DNA from 4 places in the Streptomyces sp. NPDC059255 genome. Region 3 is predicted to be linked to each of the others. Evidence: riboswitches for the same ligand, from Rfam matches in the RefSeq annotation. Region 3 holds a riboswitch; each other region holds the start of a gene.
What was found. Region 3 has a riboswitch for cobalamin ahead of ACFXKG_RS32275 (CbtB-domain containing protein). Riboswitches for the same ligand answer to the same signal wherever they lie in the genome.
Positions count from the first base shown of each region.

Region 1: linked by a shared signal. The riboswitch ahead of ACFXKG_RS35415 (ribonucleoside-diphosphate reductase subunit alpha) and the one ahead of ACFXKG_RS32275 (CbtB-domain containing protein) in region 3 are both predicted to bind cobalamin.
Region 2: linked by a shared signal. The riboswitch ahead of ACFXKG_RS26515 (ABC transporter substrate-binding protein) and the one ahead of ACFXKG_RS32275 (CbtB-domain containing protein) in region 3 are both predicted to bind cobalamin.
Region 4: linked by a shared signal. The riboswitch ahead of metE (5-methyltetrahydropteroyltriglutamate--homocysteine S-methyltransferase) and the one ahead of ACFXKG_RS32275 (CbtB-domain containing protein) in region 3 are both predicted to bind cobalamin.

Region 1 covers NZ_JBHYZP010000043.1:71,471-79,171, reverse strand. Annotated here, with positions in the region: gene ACFXKG_RS35425 (carbon starvation CstA family protein) at 1-679, shown strand, start outside; gene ACFXKG_RS35420 (CstA-like transporter-associated (seleno)protein) at 676-942, shown strand; cobalamin riboswitch at 1,009-1,177, shown strand; gene ACFXKG_RS35415 (ribonucleoside-diphosphate reductase subunit alpha) at 1,325-3,754, shown strand; gene ACFXKG_RS35410 (ribonucleotide-diphosphate reductase subunit beta) at 3,754-4,764, shown strand; gene ACFXKG_RS35405 (glyoxalase superfamily protein) at 4,817-5,149, shown strand; partial or broken gene ACFXKG_RS35400 (helix-turn-helix domain-containing protein) at 5,187-5,441, shown strand; gene ACFXKG_RS35395 (TetR/AcrR family transcriptional regulator) at 5,587-6,162, opposite strand; gene ACFXKG_RS35390 (aldo/keto reductase) at 6,253-7,287, shown strand; gene ACFXKG_RS35385 (zinc-dependent alcohol dehydrogenase family protein) at 7,343-7,701, shown strand, end outside.
Region 2 covers NZ_JBHYZP010000026.1:7,960-15,660, reverse strand. Annotated here, with positions in the region: gene ACFXKG_RS26530 (GNAT family N-acetyltransferase) at 100-684, opposite strand; gene ACFXKG_RS26525 (ABC transporter ATP-binding protein) at 752-1,633, opposite strand; gene ACFXKG_RS26520 (FecCD family ABC transporter permease) at 1,630-2,679, opposite strand; gene ACFXKG_RS26515 (ABC transporter substrate-binding protein) at 2,730-3,803, opposite strand; cobalamin riboswitch at 3,871-4,053, opposite strand; gene ACFXKG_RS26510 (DNA-binding response regulator) at 4,159-4,797, shown strand; gene ACFXKG_RS26505 (hypothetical protein) at 4,764-6,140, opposite strand; gene ACFXKG_RS26500 (sensor histidine kinase) at 6,133-7,542, opposite strand.
Region 3 covers NZ_JBHYZP010000036.1:46,566-54,266, forward strand. Annotated here, with positions in the region: gene ACFXKG_RS32245 (cobalt-precorrin-5B (C(1))-methyltransferase) at 1-543, shown strand, start outside; gene ACFXKG_RS32250 (peptidoglycan DD-metalloendopeptidase family protein) at 778-1,428, shown strand; partial or broken gene ACFXKG_RS32255 (N-acetylmuramoyl-L-alanine amidase) at 1,478-2,095, shown strand; gene cobM (precorrin-4 C(11)-methyltransferase) at 2,240-3,019, opposite strand; gene cbiE (precorrin-6y C5,15-methyltransferase (decarboxylating) subunit CbiE) at 3,016-4,353, opposite strand; gene ACFXKG_RS32270 (CbtA family protein) at 4,395-5,225, opposite strand; gene ACFXKG_RS32275 (CbtB-domain containing protein) at 5,304-5,543, opposite strand; cobalamin riboswitch at 5,580-5,727, opposite strand; gene ACFXKG_RS32280 (histidine phosphatase family protein) at 5,759-6,430, shown strand; gene ACFXKG_RS32285 (GlsB/YeaQ/YmgE family stress response membrane protein) at 6,483-6,746, opposite strand; gene ACFXKG_RS32290 (sensor histidine kinase) at 6,816-7,701, opposite strand, start outside.
Region 4 covers NZ_JBHYZP010000001.1:284,786-292,486, reverse strand. Annotated here, with positions in the region: gene ACFXKG_RS01305 (FdhF/YdeP family oxidoreductase) at 1-346, opposite strand, end outside; gene ACFXKG_RS01300 (SRPBCC family protein) at 391-903, opposite strand; gene rpsR (30S ribosomal protein S18) at 1,303-1,551, opposite strand; gene ACFXKG_RS01290 (CobW family GTP-binding protein) at 1,590-2,750, opposite strand; gene ACFXKG_RS01285 (type B 50S ribosomal protein L31) at 2,750-2,995, opposite strand; gene rpmG (50S ribosomal protein L33) at 3,043-3,207, opposite strand; gene rpmB (50S ribosomal protein L28) at 3,277-3,513, shown strand; gene rpsN (30S ribosomal protein S14) at 3,513-3,818, shown strand; cobalamin riboswitch at 3,993-4,196, shown strand; gene metE (5-methyltetrahydropteroyltriglutamate--homocysteine S-methyltransferase) at 4,361-6,679, shown strand; gene ACFXKG_RS01260 (HAD family hydrolase) at 7,020-7,700, opposite strand.

The DNA of each region.
Region 1 (7,701 bases), on a different contig from region 3:
CATGCTCGGCAACGTGTACAAGCCGATGCGCGAGGTGAGCTGGAAGCCGGGCGTCTGGTTCGCCAGCGCTGTGGTGGTCGGCGGCTGGGGCTACTTCCTCTGGGTCGGTGTCCATGACCCGCTGGGCGGCATCAACCAGCTCTTCCCGCTCTTCGGCATCGCCAACCAGCTCCTGGCGGCCGTCGCGCTCGCCGTCTGCACCACACTGCTGGTCAAGTCCGGCCGCCTGAAGTGGGCGTGGGTGACGGCCGTACCGCTCGCCTGGGACGCCGCCGTCACGCTCACCGCGAGCTGGCAGAAGATCTTCTCGGCGGACCCGAGGGTGGGCTTCTTCACCCAGCGCGACGTGTACCAGTCGGCCATCGACCGGGGCGAGGTGCTGGCCCCGGCCAAGACCATGGACGACATGCACACCGTGGTCACCAACTCCACGGTGGACGGGGTGCTCTCGGCGCTCTTCGCGGTCCTCATCCTCGTGGTCATCGCGGACGCCGGACGGGTCTGCTTCAAGGCGATCCGCGATCCGGAGGGCGTCCGGCTGACGGAGGTCCCGTACGTCGAGTCGAAGATCGTCGCCCCGGCCGGCCTGATCCCCACCCAGGAGGAGAAGGCGGAACTGGCCGCCGCCGAGGCCACCAAGGAGCGGGAGAGCGTCCCGGCGGGGACGGGCCCGGCATGACGCGCGTCCGGAGCCGGGCGGATCGGGTGCGGCACGTGGCCGGGCGGATCCGCTGGTACGTACGGGAGTTCACCGGCGAGTCGGCGTACGAGCGCTACGTGGCCCACGCCCGGGCCCACGCGGACGCGGCAGCCGGTGCGGGTACGGGCGCGGGTGCCGGCGCCGGTGACCCGGCGGGCGGGATCATGACCCGCCGCGCCTTCGAACGCAGCCGCACGGACGCCCGCGAGGCCGACCCGCGCGAGGGCTTCCGCTGCTGCTGAGCCGCCGCCGGGCCGTCGCGGAGCTGCTGCCGAGCCGCCGCCGATCTCGTACGGCGGCGGCGTACGACACAACATCTGGGGGGTGGCGCGGCGCGCGCCCCCCAGATGTATGCTCGACCTCGCTGTCGACGCAGGGGAATCCGGTGTGAATCCGGAACTGTCCCGCAACGGTGTACTGTGGCGCGCTTTGTCGCGCCCCCTAGTCCGAACACCTGCCGGCAGTGCGTCCGGCTCGACCGATCCGGGCGCCCAGACGTCCGGGCCTCGCGGTTGGGCCGGTGGACGCGGCGCGGTGTGCGGCCCTCTGCGATGACGGGCGTGCCTCCGTGCGCGCGGACCCGTGCCTCCTCGCGGCCCAGAGCCGAGCGAGGGAGAGCACCACGTGACCATCGCGCCAGCGGATCCGGTTTCAGCAACGACCGAGCGGGGGCCCGGAGCCGGGCAGGAACCGACGGCCGACGCCCCCGGCACCGCGCTGCTGCGGACCCTGACCGAGCTGACCGCCGATCTGCCCGACGCCGACCCGGGCAGGATCGCCGCCGCCGCGCTGCGCGGCCGTAACGCCCGCTCGGACGAGGCCGAGCTGCGCGAGCTGGCCACGGAGGCGGCGGCCGGACAGATCTCCGAGGATCCCGCGTACTCCCGGCTCGCCGCCCGGCTGCTCACCCGCACGATCGCCGACGAGGCCGCGTCCCAGGGCGCCGTGTCGTTCTCCGCGTCCGTCACTGTCGGCCACCGCGAGGGTCTGATCGCGGACCGTACGGCCGCCTTCGTCGCGCGCCACGCCGCGCGCCTGGACGCACTGATCGACCCGGCCGCCGACGACCGCTTCGGCTACTTCGGGCTGCGCACCCTCTACAGCCGCTATCTGCTCCGGCACCCCCTCACCCGGCAGGTCGTCGAGACGCCGCAGCACTTCCTGCTGCGCGTCGCCGCCGGGCTCGCCGAGGACGACAGCGACCGGGCGGTGGCGGAGGTCGGGCGGCTCTACGGGCTGATGAGCCGGCTCGACTACCTCCCCTCCTCCCCCACGCTCTTCAACTCCGGCACCCGCCACCCCCAGATGTCCTCCTGCTACCTGCTGGACTCGCCGCTGGACGAGCTGGACTCGATCTACGACCGGTACCACCAGGTGGCGCGGCTCTCGAAGCACGCGGGCGGGATCGGGCTCTCGTACTCCCGTATCCGCTCGCGCGGTTCACTGATCCGGGGGACGAACGGCCACTCCAACGGCATCGTCCCGTTCCTGCGGACCCTCGACTCCTCCGTCGCCGCCGTCAACCAGGGCGGCCGGCGCAAGGGCGCGGCCTGCGTCTACCTGGAGACCTGGCACGCGGACCTGGAGGAGTTCCTCGAACTGCGCGACAACACGGGCGAGGACGCGCGCCGTACGCACAACCTCAACCTCGCGCACTGGATCCCCGACGAGTTCATGCGCCGGGTCGAGGCGGACGGCGTCTGGTCGCTCTTCTCCCCCGTGGACGTGCCGGACCTGGTCGACCTGTGGGGCGACGCCTTCGACGCCGCGTACCGCAAGGCGGAGGCGGACGGTCTCGCGCGCAAGACCCTCAAGGCCCGTGAGCTGTACGGCCGGATGATGCGCACCCTCGCGCAGACCGGCAACGGCTGGATGACCTTCAAGGACGCGTCGAACCGTACGGCCAACCAGACCGCCGAGCCCGGCCACACCGTCCACTCCTCCAACCTCTGCACCGAGATCCTTGAGGTCACGGACGACGGCGAGACGGCCGTCTGCAACCTCGGCTCCGTCAACCTGGGCGCGTTCGTGGACGCGGCCACCGGCGACATCGACTGGGCGCGGCTGGACGAGACCGTCCGTACCGCCGTCACCTTCCTCGACCGGGTCGTCGACATCAACTTCTACCCGACCGAGCAGGCGGGCCGCTCCAACGCCAAGTGGCGCCCGGTGGGCCTGGGCGCGATGGGCCTCCAGGACGTCTTCTTCAAGAAGCGGCTGCCCTTCGACTCCCCCGAGGCCGCCGCGCTCTCCACCCGGTTCGCCGAACGGATCATGCTCGCGGCGTACGAGGCCTCCTGCGACCTCGCCGAGCGCGACGGGCCGCTCCCCGCCTGGTCGAAGACGCGCGCGGCGCGCGGGGTGCTCCACCCCGACCACTACGACGTGGCGCTGAACTGGCCGGAGCGCTGGGCGGCGCTGCGCGCCCGGGTCGCGGAGACCGGCATGCGCAACTCCCTCCTCCTCGCCATCGCGCCGACGGCGACCATCGCGTCGATCGCGGGCGTGTACGAGTGCATCGAGCCGCAGGTCTCGAACCTGTTCAAGCGCGAGACGCTCTCCGGGGAGTTCCTCCAGGTCAACTCCTACCTGGTGGAGGAGTTGAAGCGGCTCGGCGTCTGGGACGCCCGGACCCGCGAGGCGCTGCGCGAGGCGAGCGGCTCGGTGGCGGGCTTCGGCTGGATCCCGGCGGAGGTACGGGAGCTGTTCCGTACGGCGTGGGAGATCCCGCAGCGCGGCCTGATCGACATGGCGGCGGCCCGCACGCCGTTCCTGGACCAGAGCCAGTCGCTCAACCTGTTCCTGGAGACGCCGACCATCGGGAAGCTCAGCTCGATGTACGCGTACGCCTGGAAGAAGGGGCTCAAGACGACGTACTACCTGCGCTCGCGCCCGGCGACCCGGATCGCCCGCGCGGCCGGCTCCACTCCGGCTCCCGCCCCCACCACCCATCCCACCCCCGCCTCCGCCCCCGTACCGGCACAGCTCACCCCGGCCGACGAGGCGATCGCCTGTTCCCTGGAAAACCCCGAGTCCTGCGAGGCCTGCCAGTAATGACGACGGAAAAGAATCTCCTGGACCCGGGCTTCGAGCTGACGCTCCGCCCCATGCGCTACCCGGACTTCTACGAGCGCTACCGCGACGCGATCAAGAACACCTGGACCGTGGAGGAGGTCGACCTCCACTCCGACGTCGCCGACCTCGCCAAGCTCACCCCCGGCGAGCAGCACATGATCGGCCGGCTGGTGGCGTTCTTCGCGACGGGCGACTCGATCGTCTCGAACAATCTGGTGCTGACGCTCTACAAGCACATCAACTCCCCGGAGGCGCGGCTCTATCTCTCGCGCCAGCTCTTCGAGGAGGCCGTGCACGTCCAGTTCTATCTGACCCTGCTGGACACCTACCTCCCGGACCCCGAGGACCGCGCGGCGGCCTTCGACGCGGTCGAGGAGATCCCGTCGATCCGCGAGAAGGCGCGGTTCTGCTTCCGCTGGATGGACTCGGTGGAGAAGATCGACCGCCTGGAGTCCCCGGCGGACCGGCGCCGCTTCCTGCTGAACCTGATCTGCTTCGCGGCGTGCATCGAGGGCCTGTTCTTCTACGGGGCGTTCGCGTACGTCTACTGGTTCCGCTCGCGCGGCCTGCTGCACGGCCTGGCCACGGGCACGAACTGGGTCTTCCGCGACGAGACCATGCACATGAACTTCGCCTTCGAGGTCGTGGACACGGTCCGCAAGGAGGAGCCGGAGCTCTTCGACGACGCCCTTCAGCAGCAGGTCACGGACATGCTGAGGGAAGCGGTCGAGGCGGAGCTGCAGTTCGGCCGCGACCTGTGCGGCGACGGACTGCCGGGCATGAACACGGAGTCGATGCGCGCGTACCTGGAGTGCGTCGCGGACCAGCGGCTCCAGCGCCTCGGCTTGCCGCCGGTGTACGGATCGCAGAACCCGTTCGCGTTCATGGAGCTCCAGGGCGTCCAGGAGCTGACGAACTTCTTCGAGCGGCGCCCGTCGGCGTACCAGGTGGCGGTGGAGGGCACGGTCGGCTTCGACGACGACTTCTAGTGCCGCATCAGGCAACGCTTGCCCTGCCGGGTGCTCTGGGATGATGGGCTGCATGGACGAGGAAGCCATCCCGATTCTTCACGTCGAGGATGCCGCTGCAGCGGTCGCGTGGTACAGCCGTCTGGGCTTCACCCAGCTGTGGGAACACCGCTTTGAGCCAGGACTTCCCGCGTTCGTCGAGGTGGCACGCGGCCGGGTGAGGTTGTTCTTGTCCGAGCACGAAGGAGACGCCCGACCGGATACGTTGGTGTACCTCCGCGTCCGTGATGTCGACGCCATCGCCGACGAGTTCGGTGCTCGGGCGAAGGACGCTCCGTGGGCGCGCGAGATTGAGCTGCGTGATCCTGACGGCAACCGGCTACGGGTGGGCACACCTACGGAATGAACGCTCCCGGCCGGCACGTGGCAGCGAAACCGTGCCGGTGGCAGAGCGAGTGCGTGTTCGTGAGATCGATGACCACGAGGGGCGAAGACTCCTGCGGATCCTCCGTCGCGGCACGGGGTCGGTGGTGACCTGGCGGCGGGCTCGGATGGTGCTGCTCGCCGCGCAGGGGACGCCCGTGGCGAAGATCGCCGAGGTGACGTTCACCAGTGCGGACCGGGTCCGGGACGTGATCCACAACTTTCATACCGACGGCTTCGACTCGCTCTACCCGAAGTACAAAGGCGGCCGGCCGATGAGGGGCTGTCCGTCGCGGGTGAGCCGGCGGGCGGGGTCATCCTCGCAGTCCTCCGGGCCGAAGTCACCGATCAGGACCTGACGCCCGCCCGCCCGGGCCGTACGGGCGGGCCCAGTCGGCACGGTGGGGCGGGGGGTGGGGGTCAGGTACGGGGGCTCAGGCCGTCGAAGAAGATGCCGAGCACGCGCGTGCGAAGGTCCTCGTCCCAGTGCTGGCGCTCGGCGGCCAGGCACGCGGCGGAGACCAGCGCGCCCAGCTCTCGCATGCCCATGTCCTTGCGTACCGCGCCTGCCTGCTGGGCGCGGACCAGCAGGATTTCCGCCCCGTCCAGCATGGCCCGGTTGGCCTGTCCCAGTTCCCCGGCGTTGATGTCGACGCCGGCGTCGGCCAGCGCGTCGACGAGCATCTTCTGCCCGGTCGACGACGTGACGGCGTACGTGAAGAAGGCGAAGAACGCCTCGCCGGGGTTCTCGTCGTCCGCGAGGCTTTGAGCCTGGCCGGCGATCTCCCGCGTCTGCTCGGTGACGATCGCTTCGAAGAGCGCTTCCTTCGTCGGAAACTGCCGGTAGACCGTGGCCAGCCCCACTTCAGCCTGCCGTGCGATCTCGCGCATGGACGCCGCCGTCCCGTCCCGGGCGAGTACGGCCTTCGCCACTTCCAGTACACGGACGCGGTTGCGCCGTGCGTCGGCCCGCAGCGGACGGGGCGAATCGGACATCAAGCCTCCCGGACTTGCTATACGGATCACCTGATCCGTATAGTCGTAAACGGATCACCTGATCCGAATATTCTAAACCGAAGGACCACCATGCACTACGAGACGTTGGGACGCTCAGGCCTGAAGGTGTCCCGAGCCTGCCTGGGCACGATGAACTTCGGCTCCGACCACGCGATGGCCGCCTCCGGCGCGCAGGAGGCCGCGCAGATCATCGGCGAGTTCCTGGACGCCGGCAACAACTTCGTCGACACCGCCGACATGTACTCGAACGGCAGGTCGGAGGAGACCGTCGGCCGGGCGATCAAAGGCCGGCGCGAGGATGTCGTCCTGTCGACCAAGGCGGCCTACCCCATGGGCCCGGGGCCCAACGACCACGGGCTGTCCCGCAAGTATCTGACCAAGGCGCTCGACGACAGCCTGCGCCGCCTGGGCACCGACTACATCGACCTCTACCAGGCCCATCACTGGGACGACTCCACTCCGATCGAGGAGACCATGGCCACGCTGGACGGCTTCGTCCGCGCCGGCAAGGTCCGCTACATCGGCGCCTCCAACTTCACCGCCGCGCAGATCGTCGAGGCCCAGTGGGCCGCGGCCCGCGCCGGGACGACCCCGTTCGTCAGCCTCCAGCCGCAGTACTCGCTGGTCGCCCGCTACATCGAGGCGGAGATCCTCCCTGCCTGCGAGCGGCACGGCATGGGCACCCTGGTCTGGTCACCGCTCGGCGGCGGCATCCTCTCCGGCCGCTACCGCCACGGCGAGCCGCCGGCCGAGGGCAGCCGCATGGACCGGATCAAGAACTCCGGCATGCCGGGTGCCGACGACTTCCTCAAGGGCCTCCTCAACGAACCCAACCTGGCCGTGGCCGACGCCGTCGCCGAGGTGGCCGGGGAGCTGGGCACGACGCCCGGGTCCGTCGCTCTCGCCTGGGTCGCCGGCCGCCCCGGTGTCACCTCCGTGATCATCGGCCCGCGCACCACCGACCACCTGCACAGGAGCCTCGAAGGCCTCCGGCTCGAACTGCCCGCCGAGGCCGCCGACCGGCTCGAGAAGGCCTCCCGCCACACCGCTCTCCGGTCCATCGACGGCTCCGGCAACCCCCTCCGTTCGCCTGACGGGAACTGAGCCGACCAGCACCCGGGCAGCAGCCTCCAGCAAGACGGAAAACAGAGGACCCTCCATGCCCCGCACCGTCCGACTGCACGCCTTCGGCGGCCCCGAGAACCTCAGGATCGACGACCTGCCCGCCCGTGCCCCCGGCCCCGGTGAGGCCCGACTGCGCGTCGAGGCGGCCGGGCTGAACCGCGACCAGTTCATGTTCATGGAAGGCTACGAGTTCGAAGGCGTCTTCGCTCGGCCGTCCCTGCCCGCGCGGCTCGGCCATGAAGTGGCCGGCGTCGTCGACGCCGTCGGCGAGGGAGTCGACGCATCCTGGATCGGCAAGCGTGTCGCCCCCGTCGCCCCCTTCGACGAGACCCGCTACGGATCTCTCGGCGAAGAGGGCGTCGTGCCCGCCGACCTGCTCAGCGAGTACCCGGC
Region 2 (7,701 bases), on a different contig from region 3:
GCTGGGGATCGGCCCGGCGGACAGCCGTCTGGACAGCCTGGTGCGTGTCCTCGGGCACGGGCGGGCAAGGGCGAACGAAAGATTACATGACAATCGTTTTCATCGGGGTGCCGGGATCCCGAGAGGGACGGGGATCTCGAAATGAACCGTGCCCGCCGGATCGCCCGCCGCAACCTCCGCGGCATCACGCTCGTCGCACACCACTTTCCCGAGCGACCGCCAGAACGGCTCGGCGCCGGTGACCGAGGGGTCGGTGTGCAGATAGACGGAGCGGTAACCGCCGTCCGCCGCGGCGAAGTCCAGCAGCTCGCGCACGAGCGCGCGGGCGAGCCCCCGGCGCCGGTGGCCGGGGCGCACGTACACCCGGCGCAGCTGCGCGGTCTCCCCGGAGGGGTAACGCTCCGCGAGCCAGCGGGGGTTGGGCGGATGAGCCGGCCCCCGGGAGTCGAGGGCGGCGGTGGCGACGACGGTTCCACCGCTCCCCTCCGGCCCCTCCCCCTCCTCCACGGCGACCAGCAGGGTGTGGCGCGGGGGGACGAGATAGGCGGCCTCGATGTCGATGATGTCGCCGTGCCAGCGCGGCACGTACCCCGAGCGGAAGTCGTGGTACACGGTGTCGAGCATCACCACGCGGGCGGCGTCGGCGTCCTCGGGGGTGGCTGTTCGAATGCGATAGCTGGGCACTTGCGAATGATATGCAGTAAGCCTCGGGGGACGGTCACCGGGATCTCCATGTCATGCGTCACCGGCGTCATGGGGGACCGGCGTCATGGGGGACCGGCAGTTGTCCGTCACCGGCCCGTGGCACCGTGCCGAGGAACCGCACATGAGGGCGGCCCGTCCCGCCGTCGTCCCGGGTGACCGACGCCCGTACCCCGTAGACGTCCGCGATCAGCTCCTCGGTGATCACGTCGCCCGGGGGCCCGCCGGCCACCACCCGGCCCGCGCGCAGGACCACGACCTCGTCGCAGTACATCGCGGCGAGGTTCAGGTCGTGCAGGGCGATGACGGTGGTGACCGGGAGCGTGACGACCAGGTTCAGCAGATCGAGCTGGTGCTGGATGTCGAGGTGGTTGGTCGGCTCGTCCAGCAGGAGTTCCCGGGGGTCCTGGGCGAGGGCGCGGGCGATCTGGACGCGCTGGCGCTCGCCGCCGGAGAGGGTGTGCCAGGACTGGCCCGCGCGGTCCGTCAGACCGGTGCGCTCCAGGGCCGTCCGTACGGCGTCCTCGTCCCCGGCGGACGGCGGCGACCAGGCGCGGCGGTGCGGGACACGGCCGAGGCGTACGACATCGCGGACGCTCAGCTCGACCTGGGTGTCGGTCTGCTGCTCGACCACCGCGACCCGGCGCGCGACCGTCCTGCGGCCCGCCTCGGTGAGGGTCCTGCCGTCCAGGGTGACGACGCCCGAGGTGGGGGCGAGGACTCCGGAGACCAGCCTCAGCAGGGTGGACTTGCCCGAGCCGTTGGGGCCGAGCAGCCCCACCGTGGAACCCGGCGCGGGCGTGAGGGAGACCCCGTCGAGGATGAGGCGGCCGCCGGCGGCGCGGGAGACCCGGTCGGCGCTCAGTCCCGTGGGGACTGATGTCCGAGCGGGGACGGGCGCGGGGGCGGGGTCGGGGGTCGGGTGGGTCATCGGGTCCTCCGGCCTCGGTACAGGACCAGGACGAACGCCGGCACCCCGATGAGCGAGGTCACCACACCCACCGGCACCTCCTGCGGGTCGAGCACCGTACGGGCCAGGGTGTCGACCCACACCAGGAAGACCGCCCCGGTCAGCGCGGTGACCGGGAGCAGCCGGCCGTGCCCCGGGCCGACCAGGGCGCGGGCGGCGTGCGGCAGGACGAGTCCGACGAAGCCGATCGCGCCCGCCGAGGAGACCAGCGCGGCCGTCAGCAGCGCGGTGACGGTGAGCAGGACGAGGCGCGTACGGGCCACGGAGACGCCGAGGTGCCCCGCGGCGTCCTGCCCGAAGGCGAACGCGTCGAGCGTGCGCGCGTACCCGCCGCACACCACCAGCGCCACCAGCAGGACGGCGCCGCAGACCTGGACATCGGTCCAGCCCGCGCCGCCGAGCGAGCCGAGCAGCCAGAACAGCACCCCGCGGGTGGTCTCCGCGTCGGCGGCGGTCAGGACGACGAAGGAGGTGAGGGCGGAGAAGAGCTGCATCGCGGCCACCCCGGAGAGCACCACCCGGTCGGTCGTCCCGCCGAGCGTGTGGCTGAGCAGCAGCACCATCCCGAACGAGCAGAGCGCGCCGAGGAACGCCCCGCCCGAGACCGACAGCGCCCCTCCCCCGACCCCGAGCACGACCACCAGGACCGCGCCGGTGGAGGCTCCCGAGGAGACGCCGAGGACGAAGGGGTCGGCGAGCGGATTACGGAGCAGGGACTGCATGATCGCGCCGCACACCGCGAGCCCGGCGCCGCAGACGGCCGCCAGCAGGGTACGCGGCAGCCGCAGGTTCCAGACGATGCCGTCGCGGATCGGGGTGAGACGCGGCTCGCCCCGGCCCAGGTGGGCGCCGACGACCGACCAGACGTCTCCGACACGGATGTCGGCGGGCCCGATGGTGATCGCCACGGCGACGGAGAGGGCGAGCGCGGCGAGGCCGCAGGCCCACCCCACCGGGCGGACCCAGACCGCGGCCCGCCGGACCTCGCGGGAGCCGCCGGGGTCCAGCGGCGCCGGGCTCCCTTCGGCAGACGCCCTCGACGCCCGTTCCGCGGTGGTCACTTGGCGGGTGCGTACGCGCGCAGCGCCGCCGCCACCTGCTCGACGCCCTCCACGGTGCGGATGCTCGGGTTCATGGCCTGGCCGCTGAGGCGTACGTACCGCTGGTGCTTCACCGCGTCCATGGCCCGGGTGACCGGGTTGGTCTCCAGGAACTCGATCTTCTTCGCCGCCGACTCGGCCGTCTGCGACTTACGGGTGAGATCGCCGATGACGAGGAAGGCGGGGTCGCGGTCGGCGACCGTCTCCCAGTTGATCTGCGGCCATTCGTCGTGGGTGTCGTCGAAGACGTTCTTGGCGCCGACGGCGTCGGTGATGATGCCGGGAGCGCCGCAGCAGCCGCCCATGAAGGGGGCCTCGGAGTTGGCGAACCAGTACAGGACGGTGGTGTCCTTCGCCTTCTTCGCGTCGATCCCGGCGACCGCCTTCGCCATCCGGTCCTTCAGCCCCGCGACGAGCCGGTCACCGCGCTCCTCGACGCCGAACACCGTGGCCAGTTCGCGGATCTCGCCGTAGACGTCCTCCATGGTCAGCGGCGTCGCCCGGGATCCGTCGGTGTCACCGGTGTTGTCCTTGGCGCAGTCGGACGGCGAGACGTACGCCGGTACGCCCACCTTCTCGAACTGCGCGCGTGTGGCCACGCCGCCCTTGCCCAGGGTGGACTCGAAGGAGGCGGCGACGAAGTCGGGCTCGGCGTCCAGGACCTTCTCGAAGGAGGGGCTGTTGTCGGCCAGCCGCTCGACCCCGGCGTTCGCCTTCCGCAGGCTCTTCGGCAGCGGGTCGGTCCAGGTGGCGGTGCCGGCCATGCGGTCGCCGAGGCCGAGGGAGAGCATGATCTCCGTGGTGCCCTGGTTGAGCGAGACGGCCCGCTCGGGCGGCGCGTCGATCCGTACCTCCCGACCGCAGTTGGCGACGGTACGGGGATAGCCGGCGGCCCGGGCGGAACCGGTACCGGAATCAGAACCGGATGCGGAATCAGCTCCGGAGTCCGAGCCGGTACCGCAGCCGGTGAGCAGCAGGGCGCCGGCGGCGAGGAAGGGAGTGGCACGGCGGGCGAGGCGTGCGATCGGCACGGAGTCGTTCCTCTGCGTCGAGGGCTCATGCGCGGAGCCCGGTCGTACGGTGCTCCCCCGCCACAGGACGCGGACGGAGGCCGCCAGCAGGTCTTCGGACTCGGGGTCACCCGGACGGAGGCGCCTTCCCGGACTGCTGTCCAGTGGCCGATGCCCCGCCCGTCGCCCTCACCGCTGCGCGTCAGCTCCGGATTCCCACCGGATTCCCTGACCCACGTACATGGGTTCGACTGGCCTCGGCAAGCTATCACAGGCGGTTTTCCGCCCCACACCAGCACTTTCCGGCGCTTTCCACCCGGCGGCGATCGACGGGAACGGGCGCGGCGGACAATGAGGCATGCCGGAAACCTCGCCCGTGAGTGTCGCTCTGATCGACGACCATCCCGTGGTCCTCGCGGGCATCGAGTCCTGGTACGCGGCGTCGGAGCGGCCCATCGCGGTGACCGCCAAGGGGCCGGACCTGTCGGTGGCGACGACGGGGCCGGGCCGGGACGCGGACGTGGTGGTGCTGGACCTGCAGCTCGCTCACGGGGTGCCCGCCTACCCCGAACTGCGGCAACTCGTCGCGGGCGAACGGCAGGTCATCGTCTACACCATGCAGGACAGCCAGGAGACCGCGCTGACCTGCCTGGACCTGGGGGCGTTCACGTACCTCACCAAGGCCGAGGGCGAACGGCACCTCATGGCGGCGACGCTGGCGGCGGCCGACTGCCGCCCGTACACACCGCCCGCGCTGGCCGGGGCGTTCGGCAGCGACGCCCGCAAGGGGCGGCCCGCGCTGACGCCGCGCGAGGTGGAGGTGCTGCTGGAGTGGTTCCAGTCGGAGTCCAAGGCGATGGTCGGGGCGAGCCTGGGGCTCTCGGTCCGTACCGTGAACACGTATCTGGAGCGGGTGCGCATCAAGTACGCCAACGCGGGGCGGCCCGCGACGACCAAGGCGAACCTGGTCGCGCGGGCCATTCAGGACGGGCTGACGTCACTGGACGAGCTGTGACCCCGGTCCGCGGATGCGGTCGCGGACACAGGCACAGACGCGGACGCGGACGCGGATGACGACGCGGACGACGACGCGGTGAGCGCGTCCTCGGGGGCGTCGGCCGGGGCGTCGAACGGGCCGTCGACCGGGCCGTCGAGGGTGCACGACGCCTCCACCAGCAGCCGCCCCTCGCTGCGCACCGTGCGCACCCGTACCCCCGGCTCGGTCGGTTCGGGGATCTCCGTCGGCCCGGTCGCCGGGCAATCGGTCACCACACTCACCCGCACCAGGCCGCCGCCACGCACGACCGTGGCGCGGGCGTCGCGCTCGGCGGTCGCGAGCGCGGCCAGCACGGGCTCGGTGAGCGCGCGGCGCAGCCGCCGGTCGACCGGGGCGCAGGCCCCGCGCACGGCGAGCTGTACGTCGACGCCGTGGCGTTCGGCGACGTCGATACCGGCGCGCAGTTCGTGGAGCAGCGGATCGTGCGCGTGGTCGCGTTCCGCGAAGAGCCGTCTGAGCCGGGCGGCCTCTACGGCGGAGCGGCGCCGTACCGCCTCGTCCCCCGGGTCGAGCGAGCCGCCGGCGAGCCCGGTCAGCAACGGCATGACGGAGCGGTCCAGTTCGGCGTAGCGGGCCCGCTGGTCGGCGTGGACCTGCGCGGCGACTGCGGCCTCCGTACGGACGCGCTCCTGCTCGCGCGCCGTGGCGCTCGCGGCGGCGGCGCAGTCACCGAGCGAGCGGGCGAGCATGGCGGCGGCGACCTGGAAGGTGCAGATGGCCAGGGCGCTGACGGCCATGCCGGAGGCGGCCTGCCGGGTCGGCACCCCCGCGAGCAGCAGCTGCGCCAGGGTGAGGACGAGATGGCCGCCGATGAAGACGAGCGTCGGCCGCAGCCCGGCGTCGAAGAGCAGCAGCACCCCGAACCAGCCGATCTCCAGGAACGTCCAGTGCGGGGTCCCGATGAAGTCCGCCACGGGCAGCCGGCTGGTGGAGACGGCCGACGCCACGAGGGCGCAGGTCAGGCCGAGCACCACCCACGGGCGCGGCCGGCCGCGCCCGTCGGCGCCGAGCAGCGCGTCCGCCATGATGAGGAGGGTCAGCAGGGTGAACGCGGAGAGCTGGATCCAGGGCTGGTCGTAACCGCGCAGGCTGCCGAGGAGGGCGGGCAGCGCCAGCCCGAGGTGCACGGCGGTGAGGATGAACAGCCCGGCCACACGCAGGCCCGCGCGCATGTCCCGGGCGATCCGGCCGGTCAGCGGATCGGCGGCCGGGATGTCCACCGGGACATCGGCCGCGACGTCCGCCGGGACGCCGGCCGCGTCAACAGCGCCCGGAGTGCCCGCCTTCGGCTGGTCAGGCACGGGGCCACTCCAGCCGTACGGTCGTGCCCTCGCCGGGGCGGGAGACGATCACGGCCCGGCCGCCCGCCGACTCCATCCGCTCGACGATCGAGCGGGCCAGCCCCCGCCGGTGGGCCGGCACACCCGCCGGGTCGAACCCACCGCCCTCGTCGCGGACCACGAGTGCGACGGCGCCGGTGACGGTGTCGGTGTCGGTGGCCCGGGTCGCCGTCACCGTCACGGCGCGGACGCCCGCGTGCCGCTCCACGTTGCGCAGGGCCTCCCCCAGCGCGCCGCGCAGCGCGACGGCCACGGGCGGCGGGACGGTGCCCAGGGAGCCGGTCGTACGGTCGAACGCGGCGTGGACGGAGAGGAGATGGCCGTCGAGTTCCGCGACCAGCTCCCGCGTCAGGTCGCTCGGACCCGCCGCGCACGCCTCCGACATGTCCCCGGACCCCGCAGACGACTCGGACGCCCCGGACGACGCGGACGCGCCGGACGCCCCGACCGCCGCCACAGGTGCCCGCGCGGCCGCGAGCCTGCGCAGGTCCTTGCCCGCCTGGGTGCGGACCACGTCCGGGCTGAGCGACCGGCCGTGCGCCGAGACCATCAGCAGGGTGGCGCACGCCGTGTCGTGCAGCGTGGCGAGGTGCTCCCGCTCGGCCGACCGCTGGGCCTGGGCGACATCGTGCCGCCGCCGCGCCTCGGCGGCCCGCGCGCCCGCCGCGTCGGCGGCCCGGCTGCCGCGCAGGACCAGCCGGAACATCCCCTGGCAGAGCAGGGCCTGGACGAAGAGCCAGGCCACGTTGGGCAGCGCGTACGTCCAGCCGTCGGGGCGGTCGATCACCGCGCCGGCCAGATCGACGGCGGCGAGCAGCGTGGCCGTCGTCAGCGCGAGGCGCGCCGGGTGCGTGAGCTGGTAGCCGACGGCGACGATGCTGACGACGACCAGCACCCACGTACTGCCGTACCGGGTCTGGGAATCCGGGATGGTCAGCGCCTGCGTGAGACAGACCGCGCCGAGCGCCCCGAGGTCGGCGACCAGGATCCGGCGCGGGTGCCGGCCCGCCAGCGCCAGCCGATAGTGGAGCACGCTCCAGACGATGACACCGGCGGAGATGACTGCGGCGGCGGGCATCCCGTCGACGGGCATGGCCGGTACGGCGAGCACGGCACCGGAACAGACCACGACGACGCGGATCCGGTGGGCGTACCGGAACGCGAAGGCGACGAACTCGCGCTCGGCGGGTCCGGGAACGCGCTCGGCCGGTACGGGAACGCCCTCGGCGGGTCCGGGAACGCGCTCGGCCGGTACGGGAACGCCCTCGACCGTCCCGGGGGCGCGTGCGTCCCGGCCGGGGACGTCTTCGCCGGGGCCGGGGGCGCGCGCGTCCGGTGGACGCTTCCGGTTCCGGCGTGTCACCGGAAGTCCCCCTAAGGGACCGGGGTTTCCCTCATTCGCCTCATGCACCACTCGGCGTCACACCTGTCACATTGTCCGTGCCGATTGTCGGTCGATTGACCGTCACACGTCGAGTGTGTCCGGCGATAGCGTTTCTCCGGTCAGGGTTCTGACGTCTCG
Region 3 (7,701 bases):
CGGCGGGGTGTGGACGTGGCGCGCGCGGCGGGCCGCACGCACGTGGCGGGGTGCACGGGCTCGACCTCGGAGAAGACGGTCCTGGCCGTGCACGGGCTGCCGGAGGACGCGCTGCTGGACATGGGCGACTTCGCGGGGGCGGTCCTCAAGTACATCCGCCGCCATCCGGTCGCCCGCCTCACGCTCTGCGGGGGCTTCGCGAAGCTTTCGAAACTGGCGGCGGGCCATCTCGACCTGCACTCGGGGCGCTCCCAGGTGAACAAGGCGTTCCTGGCGGAACTGGCCTCGGCGGCGGGCGCGGACCCGGCACTGGCGGCCCGGGTCGCGGAGTCCAACACGGGCCTGGAGGCGCTGCGCCTGTGCGAGGCGGCGGGCGTGGCACTGGGCGACGCGGTGGCGCTGCGGGCCAGGGCGGAGGCGCTGGCGGTGCTGCGGGGGGCGCCGGTGGCGGTGGACGTGATCTGCATCGACCGGGCGGGGACGGTGGTGGGGCGCAGCGAGCCGAGCACCGGGGGCACGACGGTCTCGACGCGGCCCTCGTAGGCTCGCGGCGCGTCAGGCTCCCCGCGGGGGGCTCACGTCCCGAAACGGTGGTTCGGCGGCGTACACGGAACTCCCCCTCGGAGCGACCCGGGACGGCGGGCAACGCCTTACAACACCCAGGACCACATGGACGTTTATTGGCTATTTATTGAACGTTTCTTTGCCTTTCCCAGGATGACGCACAGATGGCTGCCCGTCAGGCCATCACAGTGAACACGTCAAGGGGGATTTGACATGGCCACGATTGAATTCGATCACGTGAAGTACGGCAAGACGGACACATGCGTCAAAAGCTTCCAGAAGGCGCTCATCGCCAAGGGGGGCAAGATCCCGTCCGGCCCCACCGGTCTGTACGGCCCGGAGACCAAGGCCGCCTGCACCAAGTTCCAGAAGGCCCAGGGGTGGACCGGCGGCAACGCGGACGGGCTGCCGGGGCCGCAGACCTTCGCCCTCCTCGGGCTCAAGGACGGCGGCCACAAGACGGGGAGTTCGAGCAGCAGGGTGGCCTCGCCCGTGCCCGGCTACGGCACCAACGCCGGTAACCCGTACGGCAAGCCCGGAAGCTACCAGGCCGGTTTCCACACCGGCAGCGACTACCCGGCGCCCAAGGGGACCAAGGTCGTGGCCGTACGCGCCGGCACCATCGCCGTGTCGGACAACAACGGCCAGTCGTACGGCACCTGGATCCACCTGAACGCCGACAACGGCAGGACCTACGTCTACTGCCACCTGTCCAAGCGCAGCGTCTCGGTCGGCGACAAGGTCAAGGCGGGCGAGAAGCTCGGCGAGGTCGGCTCCACCGGCAACTCGACCGGCCCGCACCTGCACCTCGAAGACCGGCCCAGGGGCGGCGGCTACGGGAACGTCCGCAAGCCGTCCTGGTGAACACGGCTCCGCACAGCCACGTACACCACGACGGAAAGGAAGTCTCCTCATGGCACCACCACTGTCCGCCTCGGCCTTCCTCGCGGCGCTGCGCGCCGAGGGCGTGAAGGTCAAAGAGGTCGGCGACTGGCGTACGCACAACCGCAACCACAAGGGGCTCTGGGGCCCGGTCAACGGAGTGATGGTCCACCACACCGTCACCTCGGGCACCACGGGCTCCGTGGCGATCTGCCGCGACGGATACGCCGCGCTGCCGGGACCGCTGTGCCACGGCGTCATCGACAAGACGGGCGTCGTCCACCTCGTCGGCCACGGCCGGACGAACCACGCGGGCGGGGGTGACCCCAAGGTCCTCGCGCGCGTGATCGCGGAGGACTACGGCGACCGGCCGCCCAGGCCCACCCGGGGCAACGCCGACGGCGAGGACGGCAACGCCCGGTTCTACGGCTTCGAGTGCGTCAACCTCGGTGACGGGAAGGACCCGTGGCCGAAGGCGCAGCTCGACGCGATCGAGCGGGTGGGCGCGGCAATCTGCCGTGCGCACGGGTGGAGCGCGCTCAGCGTCATCGGGCATCTCGAATGGTCCAACGACAAGATCGACCCCAAGGGGTTCGGAATGCCCGGCATGCGCGACCGGATCGCCGGGCGGCTGAAGACCACCCCTGCCAAGAAGTGAGCGTCACCGGCACGTAGTCACGCGGGGGACGGCGGGACACGGAGAAGGTATCCGTGCCCCGCCGTACCGGTGTCCCCGTGTACCCGTGCGCGGACCCCGCCGTACCCGTACGAGCGCTACGTACCCGTACGAGCGCTACGAGCAGCCCGTAACGCCGTCGCCGTCGCTGTCACAGTCGCGATCGCGCTCCGCCGAGTACAGGTGGCTGTCCCTGAACTGCTCCGCGCCCAGCGTCCTGCCCACCATGATCACCGCCGTCCGCACCACCCCCGCCGCCTTCACCTGCGCGGCGATCCCGTCCAGCGGCCCCCGCAGCACCAGCTCGTCGGGGCGGCTGGCCATCGCCACCACCGCCGCCGGGCAGTCCGCGCCGTAGTGCGGCAGCAGTTCCGCCACCACCCGGTCCACGTACCGCGCCGCCAGGTGCAGCACCAGCAGCGCGCCGCTGCGCCCGAGCGTCGCCAGGTCCTCGCCCGCCGGCATCGGGGTGGCCCGCTGGGCGACCCGGGTCAGGATGACCGTCTGGCCGACCGTCGGCACGGTCAGCTCCCGCTTGAGCGCGGCGGCGGCCGCCGCGAACGCCGGTACGCCCGGGACCACTTCGTACGGCACACCCGCCGCGTCCAGCCGCCGCATCTGCTCGGCCACCGCGCTGAAGACGGACGGGTCACCGGAGTGCAGCCGCGCCACGTCGTGGCCCTCGCCGTGCGCCCCGACCAGTTCGGCGGTGATGGCGTCGAGGTCCATCCTGGCGGTGTCGATCAGGCGCGCGTCCGGCGGGCACTCCGCCAGCAGTTCGCGCGGGACCAGGCTGCCCGCGTACAGGCACACCCGGCACTCGGCCAGCCGGCGGGCGCCGCGCACCGTGATCAGGTCGGCGGCGCCGGGGCCCGCGCCGATGAAGTACACCGTCATCGTTCTTCTCCTGCTCGTGAGGCCGGGGCTGAGGCCGGGGGCGGGGACGGGGCCGACGCCGGACCCGGCCCCGCCGCTGATCCTGGGGCTTTCGTGACCGACCACTGCGTGACCGGCATCGCCTGCCGCCACCCCGTGAAGCCGCCGACCGGCACCGCGTGCGCGACCGCCAGCCGCACCAGTTCCCCGCCGTACCGGCGGTACCGGTCGGCCAGCAGCGCCTCCGACTCCAGCGTCACCGTGTTCGCGACCAGCCGGCCGCCCACGGGCAGCGCCTCCCAGCAGGCGTCGAGCAGCCCCGGCGCGGTCAGCCCGCCGCCGATGAACACCGCGTCGGGTACCGGCAGTCCGGCGAGCGCGGCGGGCGCCGCGCCGACGGCGACGCGCAGTCCGGGGACGCCGAGCGCCCGCGCGTTCCGGCCGATGCGCTCGGCGCGCACCGGATCGCGTTCCACCGACACCGCCCGGCAGGACGGGTGCGTACGCATCCACTCCACCGCGATCGAACCGGACCCGCCGCCGATGTCCCACAGCAGCTCCCCCGGCGCGGGCGCCAGCGCGCCCAGCGTGGCGGCGCGCACATGGCGTTTGGTGAGCTGGCCGTCGTGTTCGTACGCCGTGTCCGGCAGCCCGGGTACGGCGCCGAGGCGCGGCGCGCCGGGCGCGCGGCGGCACTCGACCGCCACCACGTTGAGCGGGTCTCCGGCCGGCCCGGCCCACGCGTCGGCGGTGGCCGTACGGTGCCGTTCCCGCTCCGAGCCGAGCTGTTCGAGCACGTGCAGCGGGCTCGGCCCGTAGCCGCGCGCGCGGAGCAGCGCCGCCACGTCCTCGGGCGTCCCGGCCCCGGCGCTGAGCACCAGCACCCGGCGGCCGTCGTGCAGCGCGGCGGTGAGGCGTTCGGCGGGGCGGCCGACGAGCGTGACGACCTCCGTCTCCTCCACCGGCCAGCCGAGCCGGGCGCACGCGTACGAGACGGACGACGGATGCGGCAGCACGCGCAGCGCCGCCGCGCCGACGACCTCGCCGAGCGCCCGTCCGATCCCGTAGAACATCGGGTCCCCGCTGGCCAGCACCGCGATCCGGCGCCCGGCGTGCGCGGCGAGCAGGCCGGGCACGGCGGGGCGCAGCGGCGACGGCCACGCCACCCGCTCGCCCGCGCACTCCCGCGCCGGCAGCAGGCCGAGCTGGCGGGGCCCGCCGATGACCACGTCCGCCCCGCGCAGGACCTCCCGCGCCGCGCCGGAGAGCCCGGCCCAGCCGTCCGCGCCGATCCCGACCACGGTCACCGGCGGAGCCGGGACCGGCGACGGGGGACCAGGGGGCGGGACGCTCACTGCCGTACACCTCTGAGCTGGGAGAAGACCGACCCCGCACTCTACTGTCCGGCCGCCCGCGGCTCCCCGACGGGTGCCCCGGGCGGCACGACGGCGGCACCGGCCACCGCCCGCGGCCGGAGCATCCGCTCCGCCAGTTCGCCGAAGATCAGTCCGAAGGCCGTCCAGAGCAGCGCCTGCACCCCGAGCGAGGCGAGCCGGAACTCCCACAGCAGTGCCGCGGGGAAGGACGCGGGGACGGCGTCCGCGTTGGCGGGCAGCACCAGACAGGCGACGGCGACGACGGCCACGTAACCGGCGCCCGCGGCGAGCGACGCGTTCCAGTTGCCGAGCCGCGGCGCCAGCCGTCTCCCCGCGATGACGGCGATGACCGCCAGCAGGACGCTGAGCAGGATCATCAGGAAGAACAGGGTCGTGCGCCTGCCGATCGTGTCCGGATTGCCCACGGCGGGCGGCGTCGCCGGATACTTCAGGAACGGCACCAGGTAGACGGTCGTGAAGGCGGCCCCCGCGACCAGCGCCGAGGTCGCCCGCGGCCCGAACCGGCCGATCCTGCCCAGGCTCACCGCGAAGACCAGCGAGGCGATGCCGCCGAGGGCCACCCCGTACACCAGGACCCCGGTGGCGAGCCCGAACGTCGACTGGACCGGCCTGCTGACCAGTTCCTCTTCCTCTTCCTCCTCTCCCGCTGCTACGGGGTCCGCCGCGGCGCCGTGCTGATGCGCCGGGGCGGACCGGCTCTCCTCCTGCGCGATGGAGTCCCGTACGGAGGGCTCACCCGCGAGGTAGGCCAGCGCGAACGCGAGAAGTCCGGCCAGGACGCCCGCGACCATGCCGCGGACCAGGAGGTTTCTGACGGTGAAGGCATGCATGCGCGTCATCTCCGCTGTCGCTGCTGTCGCTGCTGTTTCCGCTGACTGCTGACTGCTGACTGCTGTTTCCGTCAGCGGTCAGTGGCAGGGGAACCCGAGCAGATGACGGCCGTCGTGCACCCATTCGTGCACACCGGCACCGGAGATCACCGACGTCGCGCCCTGTTCGGCGCCGACGAAGTAGAGCAGCACCAGCATCAGGGTGCCGACGAAGACCGCCCACGGCAGCACGGCGCGCAGCGGAAGCGGAGCCGGGGCGGCGCCGGTGGCAGAGGTGGGCGGAAGAGCGGTGTTCGCAGGCGCGATGGACTGAGCCATGGCACATCCTCCTGAGGGAACTCGCGTCCCGTTGATGGAGCTCGAACGACGGCCGTCGGGTCTGACTCACCGGTCCCCCGCCGCGTGGCACGCGGCCGGAACCGGCATACAGTGGCGCGACCGTGCCGGAATCTCACCGGACTTCCGTCCCGCCGTCGTGGATATCGACGTGAAGGTACCGCGAACCGGCAGACGGGCCAAGGGGGCCTTTCGCTATGACGATCCGCTCGACGATCCGCGTGCAGCTCATCTCACCCGCCATCGGCCCGGCCCTGCGCGCGGCCCGCTTCGGCGACCTTCCCGAGGACGGGCCCGGCGCCGCGACGCGGGCGGTGGACGCGACCGGGGTGCGGCAGGCCGAGGCCGTACGGGAGGAGTTCCCGCACGGCGCCGCCGTGTACGTCTCGTCCGCACCCCGCTGCCGTACGACCGCCGGCCTGCTCGGCCTGGACGCGCGGCCGGTGCCGGAGATCGCGCCGTGGGACATGGGGCGCTGGCAGGGCAGGACCCTCGACGAGGTCGCGGCCGCGGAACCGGCGCAGGTGAGCGCGTGGCTCGCCGACCCGTCGGCCGCGCCGCACGGCGGGGAGACCCTGCTCGCGCTCTACGCCCGCGTCGGCCGGTGGCTCGAAACGCTGAGCCCCGAGACCCCCCGGGTGATCGCCGTGGCCGAACCGGAGATCGTCCGCGCCGCCGCCCTGCACGCGCTCTCGGCGCCGGCCGCCGCGTTCTGGCGGTTCGACGTACGGCCGCTGACCGTCACGGAGTTCACCGGGCGGGACGGCCGCTGGAACCTGCTCGCCGGCCGCCCGCTCACCGGCGCCGACGAAGACGCCGACGCCGACGAAGGCACTGACGAAGGCTCCGACAAAGACGGAGACGACTGACGGGGGCCTGACGGGAGCCGCGACAAGCTCCCCGGCAGTGGTCAGCCGCGGGTCAGCCGCGGCCCTTGGCGCGGTCCAGCGCGGCCACGCCCACCGCCGCCAGGCCGACCTGGATGATCAGCTCGATCCAGTCGAAGCCCCGGGTGTCCGCGACGCCGAACGCCGCCGCGACGAACGTACCGACCAGCGCCGCGACGATACCGACGCCGATGGTCAGCAGCACCCCGATGCGCTGCCGACCCGGCACCACGAGCCGTCCCAGCACGCCGATGACGATGCCGACGACAATGGCTGCGACAAAGCCGGAAATCTCCATGTCCCCTCCTCTTGGCCCGCTTGCTGTCGAAAGCGGTACTGACCGAACATCTGCCCGCCATGCCACCGTTCAGTCCTGCGGGCCGCCCGGCGCACCGCCCGGCGGGACGGGGAAGGTGACTTCGACGAGCGTCCCGCGGCCGGGCACGCTGTCGAGACGGACGCGAGCGCGGTGGAGCTCCGCGACGGCGGCCACGATCGCCAGCCCGAGACCGCTGCCCCTGCCGGTCCCACCGTGCCCGCCCCCGCTCCCGCGGCCCTTGCCGGCCCGGTAGAAGCGGTCGAAGACATGGGCGACGGCCTCGTCCGGGATACCGGGCCCGGCGTCCCGGACCCGGAGCGTCGCGTGTCCGTCCGCCGCGCGCAGTTCGACGGCGCAGGAGGCGTCGGGCGGTGTGTGCATACGGATGTTGCCCAGCAGGTTGGCCAGCAGGCTGCGCAGGTGTGCCTCGTCACCCAGTACGGTCACCCCCGGCCGGACGTCGACCGTACGGGGCCGTGCCGGTTCGACGGCCGCGGCGTCCCGGCAGGATTCCGCGACGACCCGGCTGAGGTCGACGGGCTCCTGTTCCGCCTCGGCCGCCTCGCCCTCGGCGTCGAAGCGGGCGAGCATGAGCAGCGACTCGACCAGCCGCGTCATGCGCAGGATCTCCGCGAGCATCCGGTCCACCGCCTCGTCCACCGCGGCCGTGTCGGGCAGTGCGCCGTGCTGGTAGAGCTCGGCGTAGCCGCGCAGGGACTGCAGGGGCGTACGCAGTTCGTGCGAGGCGTCCGCGATGAACTGGCGCATGCGCGCTTCGGACGTCTCGCGCGCGGCGAGGGCGGCCTGGACCTGGTCCAGCATGCGGTTCAGCGCGTCCACGAGCCGGCCGACCTCGGTGGCGGGGGCCTGGGTGGCCACGGCGAGCCGGTGGCCGAGATCCCCCGACGCGACCGCGTCCGCGGTACGCGCCGCC
Region 4 (7,701 bases), on a different contig from region 3:
GCCACCGGTCCGAGGCCCGCCCCAGTTCGGAGACCGAATGCCGCCGGAAGAAGTCCGGAGTGACGCGCCGCGTGGTGGCTTCGTCGTTGGCGTGCTTGGCTCCGTTCTCGCAGTACTCGTTCCTGTGGCGTTCGCCCGGCGCGGGGTCCGGCCAGGCGCAGCCCGGGCAGTCGAAGCCCTTGGTCTGGTTGATGTCGAGCAGGTTCAGTGCCGTACGGCGCGCCGTTGTCTCACCCAGGGAGTACTCGACCGCGTGCACCACCGCCGGGACTCCGGCCGCCCACTTCTTCGGCGGGGTGATCTTCGCCTGCTCGCCGCCCGGGTCACCGTTCGATGGTTCTCGCACCGCCACAACCTTCCGCCTCGGGTCTTCACGTCGTACGGGCTGCTTCAGCCGGTCGGCCAGTTCGGCACGTGCGGCGGCGGGCGGTCCGAGTCCGGTTCCACATGCCCACCGCTGATCGTTCCCCGCCACCGCCCGGTCTCCCGGCCCTGGCCCTCGATGTACTCCTTGAACCGCCGGAGATCCGCGCGCACCTGCCTGCGGACCAGGCCCAGGGCGTCCGCGGCACGCTCGGCGGCGCCGCGCGGAGTGAAACCGATACGGAGGGTGACCCGGCAGCGGTTGTCGCCCAGTGACCGGAAACGCACCGATCCGGTCAGGCGGGGCTCGCCCACCGTGCGCCACTCCACCCGGTCGTCGGGGCGCTGCTCGGTGATCTCCGCGTCGAACTCGCGGGACACGCCGCCGAATCCGGTCACCCAGTGCGTCACGGAGGAGTTCGACCGTTCCACTCGGCGCACTCCGCTCATGAACTGGGGAAAGCACTCGAATTGGGTCCACTGGTTGTAGGCCGTTTGGACCGGCACGTCGACGTCGACCGCGCCTTCGATGACGCTCATGGTTGCCCTGCCTCTCCGCGGCGGCACCGGTGCCGCCGCACCCGGCCGTGGTGCCACGCCACTGGGTGCCCGTTCCGCGCGATTCCAATCCGGGCGATGTCGTACGAAACCACTGTGGCTCGGGTGAGAGGCCGCCGCCTGTCAGCGGCCGGGGGCCTTGCGCGGTCGCCGTGTCCATCGAGGCGGCTCTCGATGCCGGTCCCCCGGGAAACGCCGGAAGGCGGTACCGGATTTCTCCGGTACCGCCTGCGACCTGCTCGCGCGTAGTCGTTCTCCCGGTGCACCTGCCGCTGAGCCTCATCGAGGCCGTGATCGAGGCAACGCCATCCTGCCCGTCGTCGGGCAGGGCCGCCGAGGCCGACCTCCCCTCGCGCACCGTCCTGACCGCGCTCCCGGGTGTCAGCGGCCGCTGGAGGCTCCGGCATAGGGGAGCAGGGCCATCTCGCGGGCGTTCTTGATGGCGGCGGCAAGCTTGCGCTGCTGCCGGGCGGTGACGCGAGTGACGCGGCGGCTGCGGATCTTGCCCCGTTCGGAGATGAACTTGCGCAGCAGATCGGTGTCCTTGTAGTCGATGTACGTGATCCTGGCCGCGTCGAGCGGGTTGGGGCGGGACTTGGCTGGCTTGCGGATTTCCGGGCGGCGGGCCATGAGTGTTGCTCCTTGGGTACGGGGAGTTGTCGGCGGGGTCAGGCGGGGTCGAGGAGGGCGTCGAAGGCCGCGGGGAGGTGCTGCCACGCCTCGCGTCCGGCGGCGTACTCGGCGTCCGTCAGCAGGCAGGACTCAAGGAGCTGTTCGAGCCCTTCGCGTTCCAGTCCGGGGGAGGTGAAGACGAGGTGCTGGCAGCAGTCGCCGTGTTCGGGGTGCCAGTCCAGTGATGCGGCCGCCTGCCGCATGGGCGGGATCATCTCCCAGGCCGCGTCGGGCAGAGAGGCCAGCCACGGGCCGACGTTCTCCACGCACAGGGCGCCGCCCGCGGCGTCCCAGGCGAGCAGGGTGTCGGGGCGGTCGGCGAGCCAGAACCGGCCGCGGCTGCGTGCGGCCGCGCAGCACAGGTCCTCCAATGCCTCGTAGAGGCGCCCAGGGTGGAAGGGCCGGCGGCGGCGCCAGACGAGCGTGGTCACCCCGGCCTCGTCGGCGTCCTGGGGCAGCAGCGCGCACGCCGGATGCTGGGCGGCGGCGGCCGTCTCGACGTCGAAGCCGGCGAAGGCGACCTCGGCGAGTTCAGCGAGTCCGCCGGAGTGCGCTGCCACCTGGCGGGCGGTGGGGTGCAGTTGCCTGAGGAGCGCGCGGTCCTCGCTGTCCGCCTCCTCGTTGTCGACCAGGGCGAGGACCGGCGCGTATTCCAGCTGGCGGGCCCAGGTGTCACCGACGGTACGCTGATCGGTCGGCGCGGCCCCCAGGCCGGCTTCGGCCAGGTCGTCGCCGTTGGCCAGGTACGGCAGCACGAGCGCGGGATCCACGGCGGTGATCACGCCGGTGAGGACCAGGCCGGCGTCCCCGTGAGCCGCGACGACTTCCGCCATCCCCTTCGGCTCGACCGAGTCCCACAGTTCGACGACGGCGAGCCGGGTCGAGCCACTGCCGGCCAGCCGCTCCAGCTCGGGGACGAGGTCCTCGCGCAGCGCGCAGCACGCGCAGTCGTTGACCAGCGGAGTCTCACCGTCCGAGAGGTGTCCGGAAGCGTCGCGGATCAGGCGGCGTACGGTTCCGCCGCCCGCGCCGGTCAGGTCGTGATGCAGGGCGACGCTGCCGGGGACGGACCGCAGGAGCAGGTCGACGACCTGTCTGCGGGCGTCCGCGTGGAGCCCGGCGACGATGACGACGGGCAGTCGGGGGTCCTGCGCCATCACCGGGTCCCGTAGCGGCGCTCGAAGCGTTCGACGCGGCCGGCGGTGTCCAGGACGCGGGCGGTGCCGGTGTAGAAGGGATGGCTCACCGAGGAGATCTCGACATCGACGACCGGGTAGGTGTGGCCGTCCTCCCACTCGATCGTCCTGTCGCTGGTCATCGTGGATCGGGTGAGGAAAGCGTGGTTCGAGGCGGAGTCACGGAAGACGACGGGGGCATAGACGGGGTGGATGCCGGGCTTCATGGCTGAGGCGGGCCTTTCGAGGACAGGGCGTGGGGTGGCGGAGCGTTTCAGCGCTCTTCACGGAAGTCGACATGACGACGGACGACGGGGTCGTACTTGCGCAGCACCATCCGGTCGGGGTCGTTGCGCCGGTTCTTACGGGTGACGTAGGTGAAGCCGGTGCCCGCGGTGGAGCGCAGCTTGACGACCGGGCGGAGTTCGTTGCGTGCCATGAGGCTAGTATATGGGAATGATTTCCATTACCAATAGGTAGTGGTCGCAGAGAGAGGCAGGTAACACCCATGTCCGCCCACTGCCAACTGACCGGTGCCAAACCGGGCTTCGGCAACAAGATCTCCCACTCCCACCGGCGCACCTCGCGCCGCTTCGACCCGAACATCCAGCACAAGCGCTACCGGCTCCCCGGCGAGGGCCGCACTGTCCGCCTGACCCTGAGCGCCAAGGCGATCAAGACGGTGGACGTGATCGGCATCGAGGCGGCCGTGGCACGGATCCGGGCACGCGGGGGGAAGGTCTGATGGCGAAGAAGAGCAAGATCGCGCAGAACGAGAAGCGCAAGGAGATCGTCGAGCGGTACGCCGCCCGGCGGGCCGAGCTCAAGGAGATCATCCGCCGCCCCTCGTCGACCGGGGACGAACGCCGGGCCGCACTGGCGGAGCTGCGCCGGCAGCCGCGCAACGCCGGCGCCACCCGCGTACGCAACCGCGACAGTGTGGACGGCCGCCCCCGCGGCTACCTGCGCAAGTTCGGCCTCTCCAGGGTCCGCGCCCGGGAGCAGGCACACGCCGGCTTCCTGCCCGGGGTGACCAGGTCCTCCTGGTAACCGCTGCCCGCTGACACAAAGGCCACGGCCGCGCCCCGCCGCCGCGCATCGGCCGGCGTCTCGCGCCGCGCGGGGCCGACCGTGGCGGCGAAGACCGGTGCGGACAGGAGCAGGCGGCGGCTCGAACACGCTCGACCAAAGGGTTGTCCACGCTCTAGGCTGGGCGGTGCAGCTGGTTCGCCCTGCCCTCCAGGTAGACGCGTCGCAAGAGGGAACCTGGTGGGAATCCGGGACTGCCCCGCAGCGGTGAGTGGGAACGACCACCGTCATACGCACTGGATCCGACGTACCGGGTCTGGGAAGCGACGGCCAGTAGGTGTCTTCCGCAGGAAGGCGTGCCCGCGAGTCCGAAGACCTGCCCGTTGCCCGTGTACGAACCATTCGTGCGCGGAGATCCCGGTGACCTCGTGGGCGGGTCGGCGTACATATCAGGCGGATGACCGCGCTGTGCCGCGCGAGGTCGGGTCCGTCCGGTTCGTCACCCCTTCGCGCTCGCGTCCCGTCCCGGGATTCCAGGGAGATATCTCGCGAAGGAGATTTCCGTGACAACGAAGTCCGCAGCCGCGGCAGCACGGGCCACCGTGTACGGCTACCCCCGCCAGGGTCCGAACCGGGAACTCAAGAGGGCGATCGAGGCCTACTGGAAGGGCCGTGTCCCCGCCGACGCCCTCCGCTCCGCCGCCGCCGACCTGCGCGTCCGCAGCTGGCGGCAGCTCGCCGACGCCGGCATCACCGAGGTCCCGACCGGCGACTTCTCGTACTACGACCATGTCCTGGACACCACCGTCATGGTCGGTGCGATCCCCGCGCGCCACCGTGCCGCAGTGTCCGTCGATCCGCTGGACGGCTACTTCGCCATGGCCCGCGGCACTCAGGACGTCGCACCACTGGAGATGACCAAGTGGTTCGACACCAACTACCACTACCTGGTGCCCGAGCTGGGCCCGGACACGGTCTTCACGGCTGACTCGACCAAGCAGGTCGCCGAGTTGAAAGAAGCCCTCGCCCTCGGGCTGAGCGCCCGGCCGGTACTGGTCGGCCCGGTCACCTACCTGCTGCTCGCCAAGCCCGCCCCCGCCGTGCCCGCGGACTTCGAGCCGCTCACCCTGCTGGACCGGCTGCTCCCCGTGTACGCGGAAGTCCTCGCCGACCTGCGCGCGGCAGGCGCGGAGTGGGTGCAGTTGGACGAGCCCGCCCTGGTCCAGGACCGCACCCCGGCCGACCTGAACGCCGCCGCCCACGCCTACCGCGACCTCGGTGCCCGCACCGACCGGCCCAAGCTCCTGGTCGCCTCCTACTTCGACCGGCTCGGCGAGGCTCTGCCCGTCCTCGCCAAGGCGCCGGTCGACGGACTCGCCCTGGACTTCACCGATGCCGCAGCCGCCAACCTCGACGATCTCGCCGCCGTGGGCGGACTGTCCGGCAAGCGCCTGATCGCCGGTGTCGTCAATGGCCGCAACATCTGGATCAACGACCTGGCCAAGTCCCTCGCCACCCTCGGCACCCTGCTCGGACTGGCCGACCGGGTCGATGTGGCCGCCTCCTGCTCCCTCCTGCACGTCCCCCTCGACACGTCCGCCGAACGGGACATCGATCCGCAGATCCTGCGCTGGCTCGCCTTCGCCCGACAGAAGACCGCCGAGACCGTCACCCTCGCCAGGGGCCTGGCGCACGGGACCGACGCGATCGCGGGCGAGCTGGCCGCGAATCGCGCCGACCTCGCCTCCCGCTCGAACTCTCCCCTCACCCACGACCCGGCCGTCCGCATCCGCACCGCCGCCGTCACGGACACCGACACCCGCCGCTCCCAGCCGTACGCCGAGCGGGCCACCGCCCAGCGCTCCCACCTCGGCCTGCCGCTGCTGCCGACCACCACCATCGGCTCCTTCCCTCAGACCGGCGAACTGCGCACGGCCCGCGCCGACCTGCGCGCCGGACGCATCGACACAGCCGGTTACGAGGAGCGCATCCGCGCCGAGATCGACGAGGTCGTGTCCTTCCAGGAGGAGACCGGGATCGACGTCCTGGTGCACGGCGAGCCCGAGCGCAACGACATGGTGCAGTACTTCGCCGAACAGCTCACCGGTTACCTCGCCACCCAGCACGGCTGGGTGCAGTCCTACGGCACCCGGTACGTGCGTCCACCGATCCTCGCCGGGGACATCTCCCGCCCCGAGCCGATGACCGTACGCTGGACGGCATACGCCCAGTCCCTCACCTCACGCCCGGTCAAGGGCATGCTCACCGGCCCGGTCACCATGCTCGCCTGGTCCTTCGTCCGCGACGACCAGCCCCTCGGCGACACCGCACGCCAAGTCGCCCTGGCCCTGCGTGACGAGGTGAACGACCTCGAAGCGGGCGGCACTTCGGTGATCCAGGTGGACGAGCCGGCGCTGCGCGAGACCCTGCCGCTGCGGGCCGCCGACCGTCCGGCGTATCTGAGCTGGGCCACCGAGGCGTTCCGGCTCAGCACCAGCGGAGTACGGCCGGGCACGCAGATCCACACGCACATGTGCTACGCCGAGTTCGGCGACATCGTGCAGGCGATCGACGATCTCGACGCCGACGTCATCAGCCTGGAGGCCGCCCGCTCGCACATGCAGGTCGCCCGTGAACTGGCATCGCACGGCTATGCGCGCGAGGCCGGACCCGGCGTGTACGACATCCACTCCCCGCGCGTGCCCAGCGCGCGGGAAGCCGCTGATCTGCTGCGGGCCGGCCTCAAGGCCATCCCCGCCGAAAGGCTGTGGGTCAACCCCGACTGCGGGCTGAAGACCCGTGGCTGGCCCGAGACCCGCGCGTCCCTGGAGAACCTGGTCACCGCCGCCCGCGCGGTCCGCGAGGAACTCACCACGTCCTGACCGAAAGCCCGGTCGGCCGGGGGAGGAAGCACCCGCTTTCCTCCCCCGGCCCCAAGCCGCGGGCAGCCGGACAGCCCCGCTGGACCTTGTGGTCCCCAACTGGTCCCCAAGCGTGAGGCGAACGAGCCCCGCCGCAACGAACCATGAAGCACGACTACAGACCTCGCCCCATACGCTCCGAGACGGGTTGACGGCATCGCTCCTGTGGGCACGGGGTCGCACGGCACCTATGGCTCCTGAACCGAATACGCCCAACCCTCCGCGAGGGCAGGACACATTCGACTTACCCGCCCAATGGTTTTTTGCCGACGTGTCCGGAAGGTGTGAAGTCGGGTTCCGCTCACCTGTCTCTGTTCGGTAGAACGGCTTCAAGAAACACATCGAGACTTCGAAGGTCCGGCAGAACGGCATCGGCCCCCGCGCTCCTCAGTACGCTCTTGCCACTCCTCCCCGTCGCTACTGCGACGATGCGTACCCCGTTGGCGCCACCACCCGCTATGTCGGCCGGCGTATCGCCGATGAGTACTGCGTCAGCCGCTGGGCAGCCCGCTCGTTCGAGTGACAGCCGGACCAGGTCGGCACGGTCCTCTGCGTCCTCGCCGTACGCGCCGATGCTCCAGACGATGTGACGGTCGAGGCCAAAAACACTGAGCTTGATCTCTCCCGCCGACCGAATGTTGCCCGTGACCACGGTCTGGGTGACGCCTGCTGACGCGAGCGCGTCCAGTGCACCAGTCGCGCCGGGGAGAGCATGGCCACGTTCACGCAACTCGGCAGAGTGAGCGAGATGCTCCTCAGCGAGCGCCTGGGCGAATCGCTCAAATTCCGCCCGATCAGTCGTAAGACCGTGGAGCTTCGCGGTCTCCCGGAAGATGACTGGCTCGGTGATGCCGTCGATGGCCGCCTGCTCACGCATCGGTATGCCGGTCGTTCGCTCGAACGCGGCGGCGGACAGTTCCCGCCCCACGCCACGTGTCGAGATGAGCGTGTGATCAATATCCCACAGCACCAGCCGCGCCATC